3 regions of the Fusobacterium sp. genome follow, and region 3 is predicted to be linked to each of the others. Evidence: riboswitches for the same ligand, from Rfam matches in the RefSeq annotation. Region 3 holds a riboswitch; each other region holds the start of a gene.
What was found. A riboswitch is a leader RNA that binds a small molecule or an ion and turns the genes downstream of it on or off. The one in region 3 is predicted to bind cobalamin.

Region 1 (5,053 bases), on a different contig from region 3:
GATAATGAAATTCTTCGTAGAAGTTTTATAAAACTTGCAGAAAAAGTATTTGATCTTTCTTTTGAAAATTGGCATCAAAATGGATTTTGGACAGATAAATATATTCCATATGTATTAGCAGAAAATGGAAAGAAAGTAGTTGCAAATGTATCTGTAAATATTATAGATACAGTGTGGGAAAATAAATCAAAACGTTATATACAATTAGGAACTGTAATGACTGATCCAGAATATAGAAATAGGGGATTTTCATCTCAGTTGATTAGAGAAATTATTTCAGAATGGAGAGAAAAATGTGATGCTGTTTATTTGTTTGCAAATTCCAATGTTCTTAACTTTTATCCAAAATTTGGATTTGTAAAGGCAGCAGAGTATCAATATAGTTTGCCTTTTTCAGCAATGAAAAGAGAATTTAGAAAACTTGAAATGAGTAATTCAGAGGATAATTTTATATTGAAAAAATATTATGAAAAGTCTAATCCTTTTTCAGCATTTTCAATGAATAATAATTATGGGTTGCTTATGTTTTATTGCAGTTTTTTTATGAAAGAGCATATATATTATTCGAAAAAGTATGATACAGTATGTATAGCAATAAAGAATGAAGATATTTTAACATGTTTTGATATTTTTGGCAGTGATAATTATTCTATGGAAGAAATAATTTTTAGTATTGGATTCGAAGGTATTAAACAGGTAGTTCTGGGATTTACTCCAAAGGAATGTAAGAACTATTGTGGTACAAAAATAGAAAATGATGATACATTATTTGTTTTAAACAGTAAAGAAAATCTTTTTATAGACAATAAACTTATGTTTTCATTGCTGTCTCATGCTTAAAAGGGAAGATATATACTTTTTTAGTATAAAAAAGTTGACAAAAAATAATATACATGATTTAATTCTTATTAGAATAGATGTATAAATTAGGTGCTTATAGCTTAAAAGAGGAAGTAGGTTAAACTCCTACGCAGCCCCCGCTACTGTAAGATTGATGAAACTATTAAAACCACTGGAAAATTCTGGGAAGGGATAGGAGTAAAGTGAAATCAAGCCAGGAGACTTATCTAATTTTAGTTTTAACTTTTATCGGGGAGATAATAGTGATGAATTATTATATAATAAGATATATTTATTAAAAAATAATATTTATAATTATTGAAAATAATCAATTCTTTAAGACTAAAATTTTAAAAATAAAGAGAATCTCTATTTTAAAATTTTAGGTATAAGGAGTTGATTTTTTTATTTTAATTTTTGGAAAAATAAATATATTAAAGTTAGAATTGAGGAGAGGAAAATCTGATGAATGGAAAAAGTTTTTTAAAAAAAATACTTCAAATAGGAATTGTTCTGTTTGGTATAAGTTTTTTAACATTTGCATTGATATATTTATCTCCTGGAGATCCAGCAGAAATTATGCTGACTGCTTGTGGGAATATTCCAACACCAGAACTTTTGACACAAACGAGAATAGAATTGGGGTTAGATAAGCCATTTTTAACTCAATATGGAGAATGGCTTTTGAAAATATGCAGAGGAGATATGGGATATTCTTATTCTTTAAAGGTTCCAGTGTGGGGAAAACTTATTTCTAATTTCTTTATAACTTTTAAATTGGCAGCATCATCATTGATTTTAATGGTTGTAATATCAATACCATTAGGTATACTAGCAGCAGTAAATAGAAATAAAAAAATAGATTATTTTGTAAGAGGATTTACTTTTATAGGAATATCAGTTCCAAGTTTTTGGCTGGGATTAATATTTCTAAGTATATTTGGAGTAAAATTAAAACTTGTGCCAATAGCTGGTGGAACAGCAAATTTAAAAGCTTTAATACTTCCAGCAGTAACATTGGCTCTAGCAATGTCTGCAAAATATACAAGACAGGTTAGAACAACAGTATTAGATGAATTAAGGCAGGAATATGTGACTGGTGCAAGGATAAGAGGAATGAGTGAAAGAGTAATAATGATTAAACATGTTCTCCCAAATGTATTGCTTCCTTTAGTAACACTTTTAGGATTGTCTCTAGGAAGTTTATTGAGTGGAACAGCAGTTGTAGAAATAGTATATAACTGGCCTGGAATGGGGAGTATGGCTGTAAGAGCAATTTCTACTCATGACTATCCATTAGTGCAGGGATATGTTTTATTTATAGCATTGTTTTATATGCTGATAAATCTAATAGTTGATGGTTCATACAAATATTTAGATCCTAGATTGGGGGAGAAACATTAAAATGGATTTACTAAAAAGATTAATGAAAAATAAGCAGTTTGTATTTTTTTCTATATTGGCATTAATGGTTGTATTAATAGCTGTTTTTGCTCCATGGATTGCAGTTAAAAATCCTTATGATGCAATAATGACTGATTCTCTGATTCCACCTGGTGAAAAATATATGTGGGGAACAGACAGATTAGGAAGAGATATATTTTCAAGAATAGTTTATGGAACAAGACCATCATTAATAATGACATTTACTTTGGTATCAGTTGTATTTTTACTAGGAACAGGTTTTGGAATACTGGCAGGATATTTTGGAGGTATCATAGATACAATTATTATGAGATTTGCAGATATGATGATTTCATTTCCTGGATTAGTTTTAGCAATAGCAGTAGCTGGACTATTAGGACCAAGCATGACTAATGCAGTGCTTGCTATAGCATTGGTAAGCTGGCCAAAATATGCAAGACTGGCAAGAAGCCTAGTTTTGAAAATTAAAAACAATATGTATATAGAGGCAGCTATTGTGGGAGGAGCAAGAACAGGTAAAATAATAGAAAGATATTTAATCCCTAATATGATACCAACAATGATTGTAACAGCTACTACAGATATAGGAACAATGATGTTAGAACTTGCGTCATTATCTTTTTTAGGATTTGGAGCACAGGCACCAACTCCAGAATGGGGATTGATGTTGAATGAGGGAAGAACATATATAACAAAAGCCTCTTGGCTGATAATGTATCCAGGAATAGCTATAATAGCAGTAGTAATAATATTCAATATGCTGGGTGACAGCATTCGTGATATTTTAGATCCTAAGGAAAACTAAAAATATAAGGAGGAGAAGAGGGAATGAAAATGAAAAGTAAAAAATTTATCAGCAGAATTATTTTAATGGGGATGATGGTTTTAGGAATATTTACTGGTATTTCGACATCTATAATTGCAGCTCCAAAAGAAATAACAGTAGGAGTAACAAGCTTTGCAGATACTCTTGAAACAACAGAACAATATTTCAGCTGGGTAGTTTCAAGATATGGAGTTGGAGAAACTTTGGTAAAATTTGATGAACATGGGGAAAAAGCACCTTTATTAGCAGAAAGCTGGGAAAGTAGTGAAGGTGGAAAAGTATGGAAATTTAAAATAAGAGAGGGAGTTAAGTTTTCTGATGGAACAGAAATGACACCTGAAAGAGTAAAAAAATCTCTTGAACGTACATTTAAATTAAGTAACAGGGCTTCAACATTTTTTAATCCTGTTTCAATAAAAGAAGATGGACAATATATAGTAATAAGTACAGAAGCTCCAGTGACTGTTCTTCCTGAATGTTTGGCAGATCCTTTGTTTATAATAGTTAATACAGATGCAGATACTTCAGCTTTTGCAATGAAAGGACCAGTTTGTACAGGACCATATGTAGTAGAATCTTTTAATCCAACTGAAGTATGTGTTGTTGTTAAAAATAAACATTACTGGAATGGAGAAGTTCCCTTAGATAAAGTAATTTTTAAGTGTATAAATGATCAAGCTACACGTTCTATGGCTTTGCAATCAGGGGAAATTCAAATTGCATATAATCTTAAAACAGAAAATTTACAGGACTTTAGTGATGAAAGCAAATATCATGTTCAAAGTTTAAAGTCTTTAAGAACAACTTTTGCTTTTATGAATGAAAAAGGTGTTCTTAGGGATAAAATTTTACGTCAGGCAGTGTCAAGAGCCTTAAATAGAGATATATATTGTAAAGTTTTGTTAGAAGGAGGAGCGACTCCAGGAAAAGCCCCAATTCCTCCAACATTAGATTACGGTTTTGATGAGTTAATAGATGAAAACAGCTATAATCCAGAAAGTGCAAAGCAGTTATTAAAAGATGCAGGATATAAAGATATTGATGGAGATGGGTTTGTAGAAACTCCAGATGGGAAAAAAATTCAGCTTGATTTTGTTATCTATACAAGCAGAGAAGAATTAAAAATATATGCTCAAGCAGCTCAAATAAATCTTAAAGAAATTGGAATTAATGTTAAAATAAACACAGTAAGTTATGAAACTTTATTAGATTTAAGAGATGCAGGAAAATTTGATATGCTTATTTGGAATATGTTAGTAGCTAATACTGGTGATCCTGAAAAATACCTTCGTGAAAACTGGTATAGTAAATCTCCATCTAATCAGACAGGATATAATAACATTAAAGTAGATGAATTATTAGATAAATTATCAGCAGAATTTGATTCTGAAAAAAGAAAAAAACTTACTATTGAGATTCAACAGTTGATAATGAATGATATTCCAACAATTTTCTTTGGATATGAAACAACATATTTAATTACTGCAAAAAATGTGATAAATACTGTTCTATATCCAACAGATTACTATTGGATAACAAATAAAACAGCTTTGAAGTAGGAGAAAACTATGTTAAAGATAAAAGATTTGACTATACAATATGGAGATAAAAAGCCGACAGTAAAAAATTTTAACTTGTCAGTAAAAAAAGGTGAAATTGTAGGTATAGTAGGTGAAAGTGGAAGTGGGAAAACTACAATAATAAAAAGTATAGTAGGTGCTTTATCATATAATAGTAAAATATTGTCTGGAAGTATCATTTTGGATAATGAAGAATTACTTGATGGTAATAGAGAAACATTAAAAAAAAACAGAGGAAAAAATATAACTATGGTTTTTCAGGATTGCCGCAATACATTAAATCCAATTAGAAAAATAGGCAGCCAATACATCGAGTATATTCAATATCATTCGAATTGCTCAAAAGAGGAAGCAAGAAAAAAAGCTGAATTAATGCTGAAAA
Region 2 (5,053 bases), on a different contig from region 3:
AAAGTTTTACCAGAATAAAATTTACATTTGTTTTAAAGGTTTTTATATTTTTAATTTTACAGCTTTCTTCATAAAACCATTTTTTTTCTTCTTCTATCCAGTTTTCAGTTGCTTCTATATATCTCTTATCCCAGAGCATAATTTTTCCAGCTATATCAGCAAAACTATTTACACTCCAAGGTTCTTTATATTTTTCCATTTTTTTCATTATCTCTTCATCATAAGTTATTCCATATCCTAATCTTACCCCTGGTACAGCAAAAAACTTAGTCAGAGCCCTCATTACAAAAATATTTTTATCCTTTAAAAGTACACTTGTCATATCTTCCCAGCCTCTTATAAACTCTATAAAAGCTTCATCTATAAATAATTTTATTTTTCTTTCAGATAAAATACTGTTTATTCTTTCCATATCTTTTAAAGAAATAAAACTTCCTGTAGGATTATTTGGATTGCATATAACCACAAGGTCACATTGAGGTATTTCTTTTATAAAACTTTCTACATCTAAGTTATAATTATTATTTTCCAATAATGGATAATAGATTATTTCACTTCCTACACTTTCTAATGCTCTTTTATACTCAGCAAAACTTGGAGATATTATTAAAGTTTTTTTAGGCTGCATAGCTTTCATATACAGAAATAAAATTTCTGTTGCTCCATTTCCTGCTATTATATTTTTAACTTCAACATTATTATATCTTCCTATGTTTTCCCTTAATTCTATATAGTCAGGGTCCGGATACTTTTCAAGAATATCAAAGTTTTCTATTATCGCTTTTTTAAAAGATTCAGGTACTCCTAAAGGATTTATATTAGAACTGTAATCTAATAGTTCTCCTTTCCCCTCTCTTTTTAATCTATAGATATTTCCTCCATGCAGATCCATCTTTTTCTCCTTCTACATTTTTTTTAGTAACAAATCTGTTAAATAAGCAATTAATGTAAATACTCCTATCCCTACCCATGAAGATACATACAAAAGTTTTATAGCCTTCATAATATCTCTTAAATCAAAACTTTTTTTTCTATCTCCAATAGTTGGTTTTTCATGTATTTTTCCAAAATAACTTGTTTTTCCTCCAAATTGTACCCCTAATGCACCAGCAAAAGCTGCTTCTGAATTCCCAGAATTAGGGCTTGAATGATTCAATCTATCTCTTAGGAATATTTTCCAGGCATTTTTATAATCAAATCTCAATATCATTGCTGCTATTGGTATAATAAATCCTCCTGCTATTCTCGCAGGTATAAAATTAGCCACATCATCTGTCTTTGCAGATACCATTCCAAAATCCATATATTTGTCATTTTTGTAACCTACCATAGAATCGAGAGTATTTATTGCCTTATATCCCATGGCAAATGGCAGGGCAAGAGAAACTCCATTTATATGGAAAAAACTTCCTAAAAAAGCAAAAAACATTGGAGCTATAACTCCATCTACACTATTTTCACTTATTGTTTCAAGTACACTTCTTGTAATCTGTCCTATATCCATATTTCCTGTATCTCTGCTTACAAGATAAGATAATTCTTTTTTAGCCTTTTCTAAATCACCTTCTGTAAGAATTTTACATACTCTGAAGCCTTCATCTGCCAGACTCTTTGTAGCAAGTGTAGTATACAGAAAGAAAATTTCTAAAATATATGAAACAGATGATATATAATAAGAAATAACAGATGTGACTCCTACTACTATAATTGTCAGAAAAGCTCCTGATATTTTTTTATTAGAAGCTTTATATAGTATTTTTTCTAAAAAGCTAATAAATTTTCCTATAATCCTGACAGGATGTGGAAACCAATGAGGATCACCAAATATCAAATCCATTACATATGCAATTCCATATTTCATTATAAAATTCATCTTCTACTCACCTAGTATTTCATATATTTTTTTCATATCTAAATTTTTTCTAAATATTTTTTCAAGTTTATCAAATTCCTGTTCTCTATATTCATCAAAGGTTATTCCTGCTTCCATTTTTTCCAAGCCTTTTTTCTCTCTTATCTTATTTAATATACTTCTTGTCACTTCTTCATTATCAAATATTCCATGAAGATATGTTCCAAATATATTATCTTTTACCACTGCAACTATATGATCATCATTTGTCACTACTCTTTCATTTCCAGCTGTAACTCCTTGATGTATCTCATAGCCTTTTATTTTTATTCCATTTAATCCTGAAATAATCCCAGTTGTATTATTAAATTCTCCTGAATACTGAGTTGTATTTTTTTCTTTTTCCATTATAGTTTCCATATCTAATATACCTAATCCTGGTATCTCTTTAATATCACTTTCAATTCCATATGGGTCTTTTACTCTTTCTCCAAGCATTTGGAAACCACCACATATTCCTATTATTACAGTTCCTTTTCTTGAAGCTTTTATAATCTCAACAGCGATTCCTCTATCCTTTAAATCTTTCAGGTCATCTATTGTATTTTTAGAACCAGGTATGACAATTATATCTTCATCTCCTAATTCTTCTGCTGAAGTTATATAATTTATGCTTACATCTTCCTGTATACCTAAAGCATCTAAATCTGTAAAATTAGAAATATGTTTTAGTTTTATAACAGAAACCTTTATTCCCTTAGTATTTTTTGATTTTTTAAATTTATCTGTTAGACTATCTTCATCTTCTATATCTACATCACTGTATGGAAGCACGCCCACAATTGGAACTCCTGTAAGTTCTTCCAATTTTTTTAATCCTGGTTTAAGTATTTCTACATCTCCCCTAAATTTATTTATTATTACTCCCTTTACTCTGGCTCTTTCTTCTGGGGTCATAAGCATTATTGTTCCATATACAGAAGCAAATACCCCACCTCTATCTATATCTGCAACTAAAATTACAGGTGCATCTGCCATAGCAGCCATTCCCATATTGGCTATATCCTCTTCTTTAATATTAATTTCTACTGGACTTCCTGCTCCTTCTATTACACATATATCAAAGTTGTCTTTAATTTTATTGTATGAATTCATTAATTCTGGTTTCAAAGTAAGTTTAAATTTTCCATACTCCAATCCACTCATATTTCCAATAGATTTTCCATTTACTATAACTTGTATCTTTTTAGCAGTTGTAGGTTTCAGCAAAATTGGATTCATAAAAGCTTGAGGTTCAATTTTTCCAGCCATAGCCTGAACTACCTGAGCTCTCCCCATTTCATCTCCATCTTTTGTTATAAATGAGTTTAATGCCATATTCTGTGATTTGAAAGGGGCTACACTATATCCATCATTATAAAAAATCCTACATAGTCCTGTTACAGTTATACTCTTTCCAGCTCCAGATGATGTTCCTACTATCATTATATTTCTATGTTTCATAATCTACTCCCTCATGAATATTTTTATACTAAAAAAAGTATCAATTAAAAAATTGATACTGTCATTTTAAATATATTATTAGCCACTATAAAATACTCAAGCACTTTTTTTCTCCTCCAAATTTAATACTGGAGAGAAGTATAGTAAATATACACTTCCCGTCCCCGCAGGATAGTTAAAGTCTTTAAGGCAGGTCTCCTGACTCAGATTCATTCTACTAACAGCCCTTCCCGAAATATTTCAGTGGTTAACCTGTTTTCGTCATCTTCACAGTGGCGGGACCGTGTAAGTTTTTCACTTATCTTCCCTTTTAATCGCAGATATGCAAACCTTAAAAAATTTATTTTTCACATACTAATTATACAAATTATTAATACTTTAGTCAAGCTTTTTAAAGGCTTAAATCACTGAGAACTATGCAGAAAATGATTATATTGAGAGAAATTAATCTATTTAATTTATAAAACAAAAATAGGTATTTTATAAATAAAAACACATATAAATTTTAAAATTAATTTTATATTATTTTTACAGATATTTAATTATTCTATATACCTATTTTAAAAAAGAAGATTTTTTATCAAAATATCCAACTTTTTCATAGAAATATTCTGGATACAAAAGATATAAATATTTTTTTCCTCTGCTGCAGGCTACATAAAATAATCTTTTTTCTTCTTCTAGATTTTTTTCTCCAATATTGCTTGGAAATATTCCTTCCAGCAATGTTGGTATAAATACTGCTTCCCATTCCAATCCTTTGGAACTATGCACAGATAATAAAGAAACTTTTCCTTTGGTTATCTTCTTTTCAATATTTAAAATATTTCTTAATTCTTTTATATAGGTTTCTAAATCTTCTTTTTTTCTTATACTGCTTTTTACTTCTTTAAAAAAATCTATTTCTTCCTTAGAAAATACCGTTTTTATTTCAAGAATTTCAAATGTAAGCTTTTCACATTTATTTAATATTTCTTCTATGGAATAATTTGATATTTTATCACTTATTTTTATTAATTTATTTAATAATTTATCTTCAGTTTCTTTTTTTCTTGTTATGTTCAATACAGAATATGAATAATTTTTTGGTAGTATTCTTATTAATTCTTCCCATTTTAAAATATTTTCCTTATCATTCCATACCTCTAGTATTTTTAAATAAATATCTAAAGGACTTCCAAAAAAAATTTCTTTATCTTCTTGTAAATTAAAAGGTATATCTTTTTCTTTCATTAATCTTTCCAATTTATGAACTATATATTTATTACGATAAAGAACAGCTATTTCTTCATAGGGAATTCCTCTTTCCTCCAGTTCCTTTATTTTTCTGCAGATAAATTCCCCTTGCTTTTCTTCATTGAGAAAACTTATAATATGTGGATTTTCTCCTTTTTTCATAGTTCCTTTTGTATTTTTATTGTATTTCAAAAGAAAATCTTCAGATATTTTATTCACATATTGAATTATTTCATCACTGCTTCTATAATTTTTTTCTAATTTTATCAATTTACTGTTATGAAAATCTTTACCAAACCTAAGAATATTTTTAAAATCTGCTCCTCTAAATCCATATATACTTTGATAATCATCTCCCACTGCCATTATGTTTCCTTCCATACCTACCAAGATTTTCAAAAATTCCTTTTGAATAGAATTAGTATCTTGATATTCATCTACTATTATATATTTATATTTTTC
Region 3 (5,053 bases):
AATATAATTTGTTATATATTATATAACAAGTGTAATGATTAAAAGTATATTTGTTATTGAAGAAATAATTGGAGGAACTGGAATGTTGTTTTGGGGGAAAAAGAAAAAAAGGCTTCCTGATATTATTGTAGGATTTGTTCTTTTGAAGAGTTTTGGTTATAATTTTAATAAACTGAAAATAAATTTAAAAAATGAATGGGGAATAGAAATAAATGATACAGCAGAAGAGGATACTATAGCTTTTAATATAGATGATATGCTTATAGCATGCAGTTTTGTACCAGAACCAATTCCAGACCATGAAGTAGAAAGCCATTATAAGGATAACTGGATGTGGAAGGATGCAGAGAAAGAGGTATCAAAACATAAGTCTCATGTTATAATTTCTATACTTAATGGAAGAGATAGCATAGAGAGATATAAAATATTTACAAAATTAGCAAGCAGTATATTAGTGGATAAGGAAGCTATTGCTGTATATATGAGTCCTATGATTATTGAAAGGGAGACTTATATATGTCTGGCTAAAGAATTAAAGATAGGAAAATTACCTGTACTTTTATGGGTATATATAGGAATAGCCAACAGTCAAAATGGAATATCAGCTTATACATTGGGACTCAATCATTTTAAGAAAAAAGAGATAGAGATATTGAATTCAGTTAGAGAATGTGAGGATCTATTTGAATTTATACTAAGAATAGTTAATGAAATAATAAAGAATGATATTAATGTAGAGAGGGGAAGTCTTTTTAGAATAGGAAAAAAAGAACTTTCTTTTAAAGTGTCTTCTGGTGTATTTGTAAATGGAAAATCTTTGAAAATAACATATTAATATATCTAGGAAACTGGACAGATTTATAAAATTAATTATTTAGAAACTAAAAAGAGATATTCAGGAGTCTAAGTTGAATATCTCTTTTCTATTTTTAACACACAGAAAGTTTAAATTGTAATTAAAGTTTAAATATTTATTTAAAAAGTTATTAATAACTAGTCTTTTTCATTCGCATATTGAATTTTTTTAGCCTGCATATCTTCTGGTTTATGTTGAGCAGCAAATTTAGCATGTTCTATATAGATGTTTTGAATATCTGGGTTTTGTCCTAAACCTTCTAATATAACTTTAGAAACTGTAAATCCAGCTTCTTTAAGGTCATTATTCCAATCTTCAGCTATATCGTTGTTAGCATGATCTCCAGCAACAAACATAAATGGCATTAAGATAACATCTTTAACATTTTTAGATTTTAGTTTAGCAACTACATTATCAAATGCAGGATATCCCTCTACTGTTCCAACTGCATAAGTATCCATTCCTTCAGCAGTGAATACATAATCCATCATAGCATAAGCAGAACCACCAAAATGATGAGTTCCATGTCCTACTAAAACTACACCTTGATTAGCTTTTAAAGGCCCTACTTTTTTAGCTATTGCTTTAGCAACAGTTTCATAATCTTCATGAGTAGTTAATAGTGGAGTTCCCATTCTTATATCTTTAAAATCTTTTTCATATCCTTTTAATTCTTCAGCAAGATTATTAGATTCAATTCCATTCATAATATGAGTACCTTGTACTAACAGATGAGTATATCCATTAGCTTTTAAATCTTTAATAACTTCTGAAGGATTTTGCTTTTCTATTCCTTTTGCTTTTAATCTTCTCATAACTATTCTTGAAGTAAAAGCTTCTTTTACATCAGCATTTTTAAATTCGTTTTTAGCCTTTTGGTTAATAGAATCAATAGTTAGAGCTCTAGTATCATCATAAGTAGTCCCAAAGTGGACCATAAGAACAGCTGCCTTGTCTCCCTTTTTCATTCCTTTGAAAAAATCATTTTCCACATATCCTCCTTCTGAATGCGCTAATGCTGCAGTTCCTGCTGCGAGAAGCAAAGCTCCTGCTAATAAATTTCTCATTTTTCCCATGATCTTCCTCCTAATAAATTTGCAGAGATTTCTTTTAAATAAAAAAAATCTCCTGAGATAGGAGATAAATGCCTTAATTAAATAAAAATAATAAAGGCCAATATCTCTCGTCCACGCAATGATATTACAGCAATACATTTGAGGCAGGTCTCCTGGCTTAGCTTCAATCTCTAGATACCCTTCCCAGATTAAATAATCCAGTGGTTATATCTTTTGTCAGCATCACAGTGGCGGGACCGCGGAGGAATCAGACCTCACTTCCCAATTATTCTAAATATAGAACCTCAAATTCAATTATTCTGTTCAGTATGAATATACTATGTTTTCTTTCAAATGTCAATACTTAAAATAAAAATTCAATTTAAAATTTGAGATAGAAAGGATATTTATATAATTCTCCATTGACAAAGAAGCAGTTAAGTAATAAAATTAAAGTATTAAAATATATTGCTATATGATGTTTATTCTAAGTTTTAATGATTAAAAGGGAATTGAGTGAAAATCTCAAACGGTCCGGCCGCTGTAAATTAGTAAATAGCTTTTAAATACCATTGGATTTGATATCTGAGAAGGAAAAAGCTGTGATTGAGCTATGAGTCAGAAGACCTGCTTAGAAAGATTATTGTACAAGCTTCCGAGGAAAGTTATGCTGCATGGAATTTTAGAGAACTTTTGTTGTAGTCTAGCATTTCTTTTTTGCTAGGTTTTTTTATTGTATAAAATTATATAATTTAGGAGAAAAAATGAAAAAAGAATATACTATTTTAATTATTGTATTCTTGTTTATAATAGGAAATATATCTTTTGGAAAGGAAAAATTTTCTATACACCAAGAAGAAGAGAATTTGCAGCTAGATTATTTTCCAAAAGCTGTTGTTACTGATTCAGCCATAATATCAAGATTTTTAGCAGCACTGGATATTGATCTAGTAGGTGTGGCAAGTTCAACAACAAAAATACCTGAAAAATATAATGATGTTCCTAGAATAGGAAGATCTGGAATACCTGATTTGGAACGGGTAAAAGCTTTAAAAACTGATTTAGTAATATCAACTGTTTACTCTAAACCAGCATTAAAACCTAAGTATGATAATCTGAATATACCAAGCTTTTATATGAAAGTAGATACATATGATGAGTCTATGAAAGCTATTGAAATATTAGGAAAAGCTTTTCATAAAGATAAAGAAGCAAAAGCTATACTTGATGATGTCAAAAAAAGAGAAGAATTGCTTGCTGAAAAATTAAAGGGAAAAGAGAAAAAAAGGATAGCTATACTGTATGGAAATGGAGAAAGTTTTTTTATGACTGGAAAAAATCATTTTTTACAAGGACTTATGGATAAAATAGGCTGTGAAAATATAGTAACCTCTATTGATAACAGTGCATTATTAAAAAGATCAGTGCCTTTTAGTATGGAACAATTAATTAAAGCTAATCCAGATGTTATATTGAGACTTCCTACAAGCCAAACTAAAAATGGAGAAGGATTTGAAGAAGTATTTTCAAGTAATCCTGTATGGAAACTTACAAATGCATATAAAAATAATAAAATACTGGACATTGATCCTACATTGTTCAGAATGAGTGCTGGGGTAAATTCCATAGATGCATTGGAGGAGTTATATAGATATGTTTATGAATAAAGATAAGAGAGGAAAAAAGATAATTCTTATCTTTATTGCTCTAATCATTTTAAGTTTTTCAATAATATTTTCAGTAAGATTTGGAAGTGTAAATTATACTTCTGAAGAGATACTGAAATCTCTTTTTATGAAAAGCTATAATGATGAGATATTAAAAGCTATTTTATGGGATATAAGAATACCACGTATTCTGATTGCTGTAATGGTAGGGTGCAACCTATCTCTGGCAGGAGTATTGCTTCAGGCTGTAATGAAGAATCCATTGGCTGATCCAGGTTTAACAGGAGTATCCTCAGGAGCCAGTGTCACAGCTTTAATTATTATGATATTATATCCAAAGGCTGTATTTTTTATGAATTTTTCTGCATTTGTAGGAGGTTCAATAGCTTGTGCAATTGTATTTATGCTGGCTTGGAGAAAAGGATTAAAACCAATAAGAGTAATATTGTCAGGAGTAGCTATAAATGCTATATTAGGAAGTGTTACAGGATTGATGTTTATACTATTCAGTGATGAGATACAGGGAGTGCTGTCATGGCTTAATGGAAGCTTGAATGGGAAAAATTGGAAACATGTAGCTGCTCTTTTACCATATACACTGATTGGTATTTTGGCGTGTTTTACAATGATCAGAGATGCTAATATACTTCAACTTGGAGATAATTTTGCTGTAAATTTAGGAATAGATATTCCTAGAAAAAGATTGAAATTATGTGCTCTTGCCTGCTTTCTAACAGGAATATCAGTTGCTAATGTGGGATTGATAGGATTTGTAGGATTAATAGTTCCTCATATAGCCAGATTGATAATAGGTTCAGATCATACATATTTGATACCTTTTGCTGGACTGCTTGGTGCTGTAGTACTGGTAGTAGCTGATACAATAGCAAGAACTATGTTTTCACCTATTGAAATACCAGCTGGTATAGTAATGGCTGTAATTGGTGTTCCATTCTTTCTTTATCTGCTGAGAAAGGTAGGTGACTAAGATGGAAAGTATAAAAGGATATAATATAGAACTTGCTTATGGAGAAAAGGTCATTATACATAATCTGGATATAAAAATAAATAAAGGAGAAGTAGTTTCCATAATAGGAACTAATGGATGTGGAAAATCTACTCTTTTGAAAGCTATATCAAGAGTTCTTCCATGTAGGAATGGAAGTATATATATAGACGGAGAAGAGATAAGCCATATAAAAAATAAAGAATTTGCTAAAAAGCTTGCATTTGTTTCACAAAATAATGAAATTCCAGATGATATAACTGTTTATGATTTTATTATGTATGGGAGAGTTCCACATAAAAAATGGTATGAAGTGTACAATCAGGAAGATAGAGATATTGTAAATTGGGCTGTTACAATATGTAAATTAGATAATTTCAGAGAGAGAAAAGTAATGAGTCTATCAGGTGGAGAAAGACAGAAAGTATGGATAGCAATGGTGCTTGCTCAAAAGACAGGTATACTTTTA

Region 1: it holds a riboswitch for cobalamin, as region 3 does, so the genes downstream of both, nikB (nickel ABC transporter permease) here and E6771_RS09490 (ABC transporter substrate-binding protein) in region 3, are expected to answer to the same signal.
Region 2: it holds a riboswitch for cobalamin, as region 3 does, so the genes downstream of both, E6771_RS03390 (cobyric acid synthase) here and E6771_RS09490 (ABC transporter substrate-binding protein) in region 3, are expected to answer to the same signal.

Annotation. Positions count from the first base shown of each region.
Region 1 covers NZ_JAWDXO010000003.1:142,138-147,190, reverse strand. The annotation lists gene E6771_RS02910 (GNAT family N-acetyltransferase) at 1-840, shown strand, start outside; cobalamin riboswitch at 912-1,086, shown strand; gene nikB (nickel ABC transporter permease) at 1,306-2,244, shown strand; gene nikC (nickel transporter permease) at 2,246-3,070, shown strand; gene E6771_RS02895 (ABC transporter substrate-binding protein) at 3,094-4,650, shown strand; gene E6771_RS02890 (ABC transporter ATP-binding protein) at 4,660-5,053, shown strand, end outside.
Region 2 covers NZ_JAWDXO010000004.1:92,130-97,182, forward strand. The annotation lists gene E6771_RS03380 (histidinol-phosphate transaminase) at 1-892, opposite strand, end outside; gene cbiB (adenosylcobinamide-phosphate synthase CbiB) at 905-1,873, opposite strand; gene E6771_RS03390 (cobyric acid synthase) at 1,877-3,355, opposite strand; cobalamin riboswitch at 3,526-3,704, opposite strand; gene E6771_RS03395 (ATP-dependent helicase) at 3,911-5,053, opposite strand, start outside.
Region 3 covers NZ_JAWDXO010000020.1:35,765-40,817, forward strand. The annotation lists gene E6771_RS09480 (DUF4261 domain-containing protein) at 35-835, shown strand; gene E6771_RS09485 (sirohydrochlorin cobaltochelatase) at 994-1,932, opposite strand; cobalamin riboswitch at 2,057-2,234, opposite strand; cobalamin riboswitch at 2,384-2,561, shown strand; gene E6771_RS09490 (ABC transporter substrate-binding protein) at 2,676-3,578, shown strand; gene E6771_RS09495 (iron ABC transporter permease) at 3,571-4,566, shown strand; gene E6771_RS09500 (ABC transporter ATP-binding protein) at 4,568-5,053, shown strand, end outside.